DNA from 2 places in the Viridibacillus sp. FSL R5-0888 genome. Region 1 is predicted to be linked to the other one. Evidence: riboswitches for the same ligand, from Rfam matches in the RefSeq annotation. Region 1 holds a riboswitch; the other holds the start of a gene.
What was found. Region 1 has a riboswitch for FMN ahead of MKY02_RS15840 (ECF transporter S component). Riboswitches for the same ligand answer to the same signal wherever they lie in the genome.

Region 1 (4,735 bases):
TTGGTCAATTAGCGACTGCTTTCAATCAAATGGGCAAACAACTTAAACACCACTTAGAAGTAATTAACCAAGAGAAAGAACAGCTATCAAGTATATTGACATCGATGACAGACGCAGTAATTACGTTTAATCGTGACCGTACCATTTTGGTCAGCAATCCACCTGCGGAACTTTTACTACAAAAATGGTTTATCAATAAGAGTGCCAATAGTGATAAACCTATTCCTGCTGAAATTTATCATATGCTTGACCACGTTTTAGACTTGGAAGAAGAGCTGGAAGTAGAGCTTGAAATTGAAAGATCCTATTATGCGATTTCAATTAGCCCGTTATATAGTGGAAATTCCGTGCGCGGTGCAGTAGCTGTGTTACGAGATAAAACGGAAGAGCATCGTTTAGATAAATTACGTTCAGACTTTATAGCGAATGTCTCACATGAATTACGAACTCCAATAGCGATGCTTCAAGGCTATAGTGAAGCGATTATGGATGATGTCGTCTCAAGTGAAGAAGAACGTAAAGAAATGATTAAAATCATCTATGATGAGTCGCAACGAATGGGGCGTTTAGTCACAGACTTGCTTGACTTAGCTCGTATGGAATCAGGACATATGCGTTTATATAAAGATTCTGTTCCAATATCACCTGTTATTGAAAGAATTACGCAAAAATTTGTTCAAGTAGCAAAAGAGAAACACGTAAATCTGACATTTAATACAACAATCGAAGATACACTTCACTTAGAAATGGATGAAGACCGTATAGAACAAGTATTAACAAACTTAATTGACAATGCCATACGTCATACACTAGTCGAAGGAAGTGTAGAAGTTATTGTAGACCGTCAGCTATCCTTTGCACGCATTCAAGTAAAAGATAACGGTGCAGGGATACCTGCCGATGATTTGCAGTATGTATTTGAGCGTTTCTATAAAGCTGATAAAGCTAGAACACGTGGTAAGGGTGGGACTGGTCTAGGTCTTGCCATTGCCAAAAATATTGTTGAAGCACATAAGGGTAGAATTACAGTGGAAAGTGAAGTTGATAAAGGAACTACATTCACATTCTATTTACCAATTGAAAAAATGTAAATTAAATGTAAAACACGGATTGTAAGTTAGAAGACTTTACAATTCGTGTTTTTTTGCATATAGTTATAGTGTATTACAATTAAATTATGGTTCATCTTCGGGGCAGGGTGAAATTCCCGATCGGCGGTATTAGAGAACTAAGCAATACTCTTGAGCCCGCGAGCCGCAAGGCAGGATTTGGTTAAATTCCAAAGCCGACAGTATAGTCTGGATGGGAGAAGGTGAAGGTACGGTCGTCTTTCAATTTGAGTATCAATAAGACGCTTATTTGACTATGCCTAAATTCTCCCTTAAGTACACTATGTGCTTAAGGGTATTTTTTTGCATAGCAACAACGACTATACCTTTCCTCTTTTTGAAGTGGATCTACAAAAGGAGAGAAAAGTATTATGAAGAACATGAAGTTGCAGAAGAGGATTGCAATTGCAATGTTAAGTAGTATTTCTTTTGTTTTAATGCTATTTAACTTCCCTCTACCACCGTTTCCGGCATTTTTGGAAGTGGACTTTAGTGATGTGCCAGCCTTAATCGCAGCAATCACCATGGGGCCACTAGCAGGTATTCTAGTTGAGTTATTTAAGAACGTGTTAGATTGGATTTTCTCAGGGAGTCCTACAGGTATGCCAGTTGGCCATATTGCAAACTTTACAACAGGTGTATTATTTATCATGCCGGTATATTTTGTTTATAAACGACTTTCAAGTACAAAGGGCCTAACTACTGGGTTTGTCATTGGTACACTATCGATGGCAGTAGGTATGAGTTTACTGAACTATGTACTATTCTTACCTATGTATACGTACTTTTTAAATGTCCCAGCTACAACTGGAACAGCATTAACGAAAATGATTGTACTAGGTGTTTTACCTTTTAATATTATAAAAGGATTCATTGTCATGATTATATTCATGCTATTGTTTAATAGCATGAAAAAATGGATTGAAAAACAACGAATGCATTATTTAAATTAAACCTTCAGCCGATGTTTGTAAAAAGACATCGGCTTTTATAATTGAATAAAACGTTGAATGAATGTATAATACTGTTAATAAATAGAATATTCAGTACATTGAGTAAGATAATGATGTAAAAACGAGAATATATAACTTGTGATTTTACAATGTTATATAATTTATTCGATATATCGAGATTAACTTCCATAAAAGAAAGGATGTATGTGAATGGCTGAACGAAAATTATTAAGCTCCTTTTTTACATCAATAATTGCCTTTTTTACATTACCTTTATTATTTATGCAAACAGATGAACATTTTCTACACAGTGCATTTGCATTAACCGTATATGTCGTTCCAATTATTTTTACATACGGTTTATTAGCTTCGTATATAGCAGATCGAATAGCAGAGCGTAAAATGAATGTGAGAGGTTACTCTCTACTATTGCATATGGCTTTCGGAACAGGAATTGTCATTCCGATTACAGTTGCATATTACTCACAAGGTGGAGTTTGGTCACTTCAAATAATAACAGCTGCTACTGCTGGCTTCATTTTAGGAAGCGTTTTCTTTTTCGTAGATTTAATGTTACGTAAAGTCGCTATTCGTATGACGCAATATTCTTATGAAGAGCAGAATATTTGAATTTAACATCAATTAGCAATGAGGCCCTATATCTCATTGCTTTTTTTATGATAACAATAAAGTGAAAAAAAGCTAAAGAAACAGGATTACTAATAGCTGTAGGAAGAAAAAGAAGTGCCGATATAAATTGTTCGGTTATACTTTGAGAGCATATTTTGACAACAATAATCAATTTATGCTCTTATCATTATCTATTCATTAATTCTTTTAATAACACGTTGTAACTTTATTATCCGCTCACTTATCATTATATTTTCAAGGGAAAAGGTGGGAAAAGAATTTAGTGATTCTCTTACATTTATATTAAACAAAGAAAAGAAAAAAACCTGAGCATAACGCTCAGGCTTTCATCATTCTTTATGAGTTAAGGTCATTATGAAACTTACTATTAAAATTAATATAATTGAACCAAGTAAAGCTGGTAGGATATAGAAATCGCTTAAGGCTGGTCCCCATTGACCAAATAAATTACCACCTATCCAAGCTCCAATAATACCTGCAATAATATTGCCAATAATTCCTCCGGGGATGTCTTTACCTATAATTAGGCTTGCTAACCACCCCAAAATTCCTCCAATAATCAAAAACCAAATAAAACTAAACATATGTAAACCTCCCTATAATCTTAAGGTACTAATTCCCTGTAGACTAAATATGAAACCTGTAAAAGCCAATTAATACTGTGGTGTAAATTTGAGCAAGTGATAAAGAATTACTATATTCAAATGTAGCACTGTGTAATAAAGTGAAATTAGGCCTCCTTGGATTAGAATATGCTAAAGAGCGGTAGCTACGCTATATTATTTAATTAACAACCCTGTTTCCATTATTCCTTCAAAAGTCCCTCAATCGTCTCCCAACAAAAAACAGAATAATGATGTATAATGATAGAGGTGCTCTTTTTGAAAAGTACTATTAAACAACAAATGCAAGAATAATGCTATACATTAAAACCCTATAACTATATCTTGCAAATATACTCGATAGGTGGAAACAACATTGAATTACCGCGTTTTACTTTATTACTTTTACACAACGATTGAAGACCCAGAGGCATTTGCTGTAGAGCATTTAGCATACTGTAAATCAATTGAGTTAAAAGGTCGTATTTTAGTCGCTTCAGAAGGTATTAATGGAACAGTCTCAGGAAATGTGGAACAAACAGATGCTTACATGGCTCATATGAAAGCTGATCCTCGCTTTGACGGTATCGTTTTCAAAATTGATGAATCAGAGCAACATGCTTTCAAGAAAATGCATGTACGTCCAAGACCTGAACTTGTAAATTTAAGCCTAGAAGACGATGTTAACCCGCATGAAATTACAGGTAATTACTTAGAGCCAGCAGAATTCTTAGAGAAGATGCAAGAAGAGAATACAGTAATCGTTGATGCACGTAATACGTACGAATTTGATGTAGGCCACTTCAAAGGCGCGATTCGCCCAGATATCGAAACGTTCCGCGATTTACCAGACTGGATTCGCGACAACAAAGAACTACTAGAAGGTAAGCAAATTTTAACTTACTGTACGGGTGGAATTCGTTGCGAAAAATTCTCAGGTTGGTTAAAACGTGAAGGTTTTGAAGATGTGAGTCAATTACACGGTGGTATCGTTACTTACGGAAAAGACCCTGTAGCTAAAGGTCAGCTTTGGGACGGTCAATGTTACGTTTTCGACGAACGTTTAACTGTACCCGTGAATCAAGTAGAGCATGTAATCGTAGGTCGTGATCATTTTGATGGCGAACCTTGTGAACGTTATATTAATTGTTCAAACCCTGAATGTAACAAGCAAATTATCGCTTCAAAAGAAAATGAAGATAAGCATTTAGGTGGCTGTACTCATGAATGTCGTGTACATCCTCGTAATCGCTATATCCCTCGTAATGGTTTAACTGAGGTTGAAGTAAAAGAACGTTTAGCACAAATTGGCGAAGTAATCGCTTAAACAAATTTATAGAAGGCTGCCATATGTCGGGATCTCCCATACACTGGCAGCCTTTTATCCGTTTAATATGCCAAAAAAGCAGAAAGGAATTTA
Region 2 (4,735 bases), 1.2 Mb from region 1:
GCTTGCTACAGCTTCAATTTCAATCGACATTCTTTCGACAACTTCAATGCCGTATGCTTCTAGGCTTTGAACTTTATCTGGGTTGTTCGTTAATAGGCGAACTTTTGATATACCTAAATTTTTTAGCATTTGAGCTGCTAATGCATAGTCACGTGCATCTGCAGGAAAACCCAACTTTACATTGGCTTCAACTGTATCAAAGCCCTGCTCTTGTAACTCATAAGTACGTAGCTTATTTATCAAACCGATACCTCTACCCTCTTGTTGCATATACAACACAACACCTGCCCCTTCAGTCTCGATGACTTTTAAGGCCTGTTCCAACTGAGGACCGCAATCACATCTTTCCGAATGAAAAATATCTCCTGTCAAACAAGATGAGTGAACGCGCACAATCGGAGCTTCAACAATATTTATGTCCCCTTTAACAAGTGCTACATGTTCGAATTTGTCGATGTCGTTTTCATAGCCAATCAAATTGAAATGGCCATAGCTTGTCGGAAGTTGTACATTAGCTGCTCTAGTGACTAGCTCTTCTTGGATGTAACGATATTGAATTAAACTTTCAATCGTAATCATTTTTAACTGATGTTTTTGGGCGAAGTCTATTAGCTCTTGTCCAGTAGACATCTCCCCGCTATCCCCCATTATTTCACAGATAAAACCTGCTGGAATAGCGCCGCATGCTTTCGCCAAATCTACTGCCGCTTCTGTATGACCAGGTCTTTCTAATACGCCATTTCTTTTAGCAACTAACGGAAAAACGTGACCCGGTCTTTTAAAATCATCAGCTAATGCATTGGGATTCAATAAATGTTGAATCGTTTGCGAACGCTCAAATGCACTAATACCCGTCTTTGCATTACAATGATCAATACTTACTGTAAATGCCGTTTGATGGTGATCCGTATTATTGGACACCATTGGATGTAAGTTGAGCTCTGTTGCGATTTTTTCTGTGATTGGTGTACAAATTAGACCTCTTGCATGCGTTGCCATAAAGTTAATATTTTCTGGCGTTGCATATTCTGCAAGTGCTACTAAATCCCCTTCATTTTCACGATTTTCATCATCAACGACGATGATCATTTTGCCTTCTTTTAAATCCTTTAATGCTTCTTCAATTGAGTGAAACATTGCTATACACCGCCCGTTTTAATATCCGTTTTGTTGTAAAAAATCCATTGTAATTGCTGAAGTACTATCGTTATTCTGTAATTGATGAATAATATATTTGCCTAGCATATCTGTTTCGATATTCACTTGTTGTCCCGTTTCCTTCAGTGCGAAAATCGTTTCTTGATACGTATGTGGAATAAGAGATACAGTCAATTTTTCAGGATGTTTTTCAAAAATCGTCAAGCTTGTTCCATCAATGGCTACGGAACCCCTTGGTATACACAAATCACTCAGTTCTCTAGAGATAGCGATGTCAATGTAGACTGCATTTGCTTGCTTTGTTTTTCTGATAATAGTCCCTGTCCCATCAACATGACCTGAAACGAAGTGACCGCCAAATCGCCCATTTGCAGCCATTGCTCTTTCTAAATTCACCAACTGCCCTACTTTTAAGGAGTGAATTGTTGTCGCTTTGACCGTTTCTGGCATGACATCTAACGTGAATTCGTGAAGTGTGAAATGCGAAACGGTTAGGCATACGCCGTTTACTGCTACACTATCGCCAAGTTGCATATCCAACATGATGTCTTGAGCTTCAATAGTAAATTTCATACTCTCTGCATCTTTTTTCAGCTCTGTAATTTTTCCTTTTGCCTCAATAATTCCTGTGAACATACGCTATACCCCCACTCCCGAAATCACTTTAATTACATCACCAATTCGATCCACTTGCTGCAGTTTTAGTGGGACAGCATCAGCCATGCTTTTTACTTCTAAATCTTCCAACATCCCCATTCCATCATGGTCACCTACTAGTTTTGGTGCTATGTAAGTAATCATTTCATTAACTAGACCTGAATTGATAAAACTCGTATTTATACGCTGCCCCCCTTCTACATAAAGGGTGACGATATTTCGCCTTGCCAGCTCTTGAAGGACGTCCTGGATTGCGATTGTTTTTGTTTTAAGTTGGATTACTTGTACATTGTCTTGTGCAAAGCTGGTGATATGATCAGGGGTAACTTCAAGCCCAACAACAATCCATGTCTGCGTTGTTTGATCAGTGATAACCTTAGCATTTATAGGTGTTCTTAAATGCGTGTCCAAAATGATTCGAATCGGTTGTTTTTTACTTTCTGTAAATCGATTTGTTAGTAATGGGTCATCTATTAACACCGTCCCAACACCAACTAAGATCGCATCCGTTTGCCCTCTTTTTCGATGAACATCCTCCTGCACTTCTTTACCTGTGATATTTTCATTTTTTCCATGAACGGTAGCAATCTTGCCATCCAATGTAATAGCTTGCTTTAACGTAACAAAAGGCAACTTCTGCTTCATAAAATGAAAATAAGCTTTATTTAATTTCACAGCTTCGGCTTCACAAAGCCCCACTTCCACTTCAATGCCAGCATCCTTTAGCTTTGTTACACCAGTGCCAGCTACTTTGGGATTTGGATCGAGTGTTGCTACCACTACTTTTTTTATACCTGCATTCAAAATGGCCATCGTACATGGTGGTGTTTTACCATAATGATTACAAGGCTCTAATGTGACATACATTGTACTGCCAACAGCATTTTCCCCGGCCATATTGAGTGCATGTACTTCCGCATGATGAGAACCGGCACTAAGATGCGCTCCAAAACCAACTACAGCACCTTCTTTTACAATGATCGCTCCTACTACCGGATTGGGCGAAGTTTGATCCTCACCTACTGTTGCAAATTTCAACGCTAAATCCATAAAATACTCGTCATGCATTGTGATAAACCTCCCTTTTTGAAAAATAAAAAACTCTCTAATTAAATTAGGGAGTTTGGGAGAGTATTAGATAAACGCATCGCTAAATAAACCTAATGAAATACTATTTTTCAAAAGGAATTGCGTGTAATCTAGCTGTCCTTCTCCCATCCAGACTATACTGTCGGCTTTGGATTCGCACCAAATCCTGCTCTTATCAAGCTCACGGGCTTAGAAGATTCACTTCATCACCGTCGATTGGGAATTTCACCCGACCCCGAAGGACTTACTTATTTAGTTTTTCCATCAAAAAAACTCCATAGATTTCTACGGAGTTTGATAGGAGTTATGTAAAATATCATAAGCAAATAAACCTATTAAAATACTTTATTTTTAATAAGACTTCGATATTCTCTACATCCTTCTCCCATCCAGACTATACTGTCGGCTTTGGACTCACACCAAATCCTGCTCTTATCAAGCTCACGGGCTTAGAAGTTTTACTTCATCACCGTCGATTGGGAATTTCACCCGACCCCGAAGGATATTACATATGAAATTAACAACAATACAAATAAGTTTTAGGGCATCAAAAAAACCCCATAGAACACTACGGAGTTTGATAGGAGACATAAATTATCAATGCTAAATAAACCTATTAAATCTACATAAATTTAATAAGACCTTGATATTCTTTACATCCTTCTCCCATCCAGACTATACTGTCGGCTTTGGATTCTCACCATATCCTGCCTAAAAAAGGCTCACGGGCTTAAAAGTTTTACTTTATCACCGTCGATTGGGAATTTCACCCGACCCCGAAGGATTATTATATTGTATGTAAATACCATAGCACTTTACTTATTTAAAAACTAGAGGTTTTTTAATTTATATTGGATTGATCGAGAACATACTAAAAAGAGATTAGTCTTAAAAGCTTGATATGTTGGGCTATATTGACCTGTTACATGTCATGAGAAAATGTAATTTTTTTTATTTACCAACACCAATTCACTGTATAGTTAAGGTAATAATACAAAAACCAAGGATAAAAACTATGGATATAAAAGCAATAAAACTCCATTTTCTCATTTCCAATTTCGGCCTTATTATACTATTTAAATTAATGCAGGCAGGAATATAAATAGCTGTTGCAATGATAGATATTATTAAAAAGACACCTAGTAAACCATCATCGAAAGTAGAGTCTACTCTCAATCCAAAAGAATGCGATGCATACATTATTGTCATGAACCATAATAAACCTATAAAAAAAGATAAATAGCCTAGAAATAAGTTAACTATTATGGAAATAGAACGGTATCCTATTCTCATTATATCCTCCTTTTCATTATTAAAATTATGCTTTAAAAACCTCATCACATTTATTTCTGTCGTAGTGTACATACTATTGAAAATAACCTTAAACTATTATATAAATCGTTTTAATATTTTATGTATATGACACAATGATATCGAATATTTACTAACATTTTCCCACCAGTTAAATTATCTGCTCTCATACAAAAATTTAAACATGCCTAATAAAAAAGCACTACATAATAAAACAATTTAATATCGTTTTATATGTAGCACTCCTCTATTCACCTTACTTATTCATTTATTCTTCTAGCATTATTTTTATTATTCGGTTTTTGTTTTTCTTCATGATTATGTTGTTTATGTGCTTCATCATTTTGTCCAACTACATCAAAGTCATCTGGACTCAAATCAAACCCATACCCAAATTCTTCACGACCTAAGTCATTTTTCTTTTTCGCTTTATTCTTTTCTTGGTTGTTATTCGCCATTTATATTCACCTCCATCCACTATAATTTGTTCATTTTCTTTTGATTTATTCTTAGTATTTAT

Region 2: linked by a shared signal. The riboswitch ahead of ribD (bifunctional diaminohydroxyphosphoribosylaminopyrimidine deaminase/5-amino-6-(5-phosphoribosylamino)uracil reductase RibD) and the one ahead of MKY02_RS15840 (ECF transporter S component) in region 1 are both predicted to bind FMN.

Annotation. Positions count from the first base shown of each region.
Region 1 covers NZ_JBBPAU010000001.1:3,166,274-3,171,008, reverse strand. Annotated here, with positions in the region: gene MKY02_RS15845 (ATP-binding protein) at 1-1,091, shown strand, start outside; FMN riboswitch at 1,181-1,318, shown strand; gene MKY02_RS15840 (ECF transporter S component) at 1,481-2,062, shown strand; gene MKY02_RS15835 (hypothetical protein) at 2,273-2,692, shown strand; gene MKY02_RS15830 (GlsB/YeaQ/YmgE family stress response membrane protein) at 3,043-3,297, opposite strand; gene trhO (oxygen-dependent tRNA uridine(34) hydroxylase TrhO) at 3,680-4,642, shown strand.
Region 2 covers NZ_JBBPAU010000001.1:1,922,274-1,927,008, reverse strand. Annotated here, with positions in the region: gene MKY02_RS09580 (bifunctional 3,4-dihydroxy-2-butanone-4-phosphate synthase/GTP cyclohydrolase II) at 1-1,137, opposite strand, end outside; gene ribE (riboflavin synthase) at 1,156-1,794, opposite strand; gene ribD (bifunctional diaminohydroxyphosphoribosylaminopyrimidine deaminase/5-amino-6-(5-phosphoribosylamino)uracil reductase RibD) at 1,798-2,883, opposite strand; FMN riboswitch at 3,018-3,151, opposite strand; FMN riboswitch at 3,278-3,411, opposite strand; FMN riboswitch at 3,559-3,692, opposite strand; gene MKY02_RS09565 (hypothetical protein) at 3,874-4,197, opposite strand; gene MKY02_RS09560 (hypothetical protein) at 4,476-4,673, opposite strand.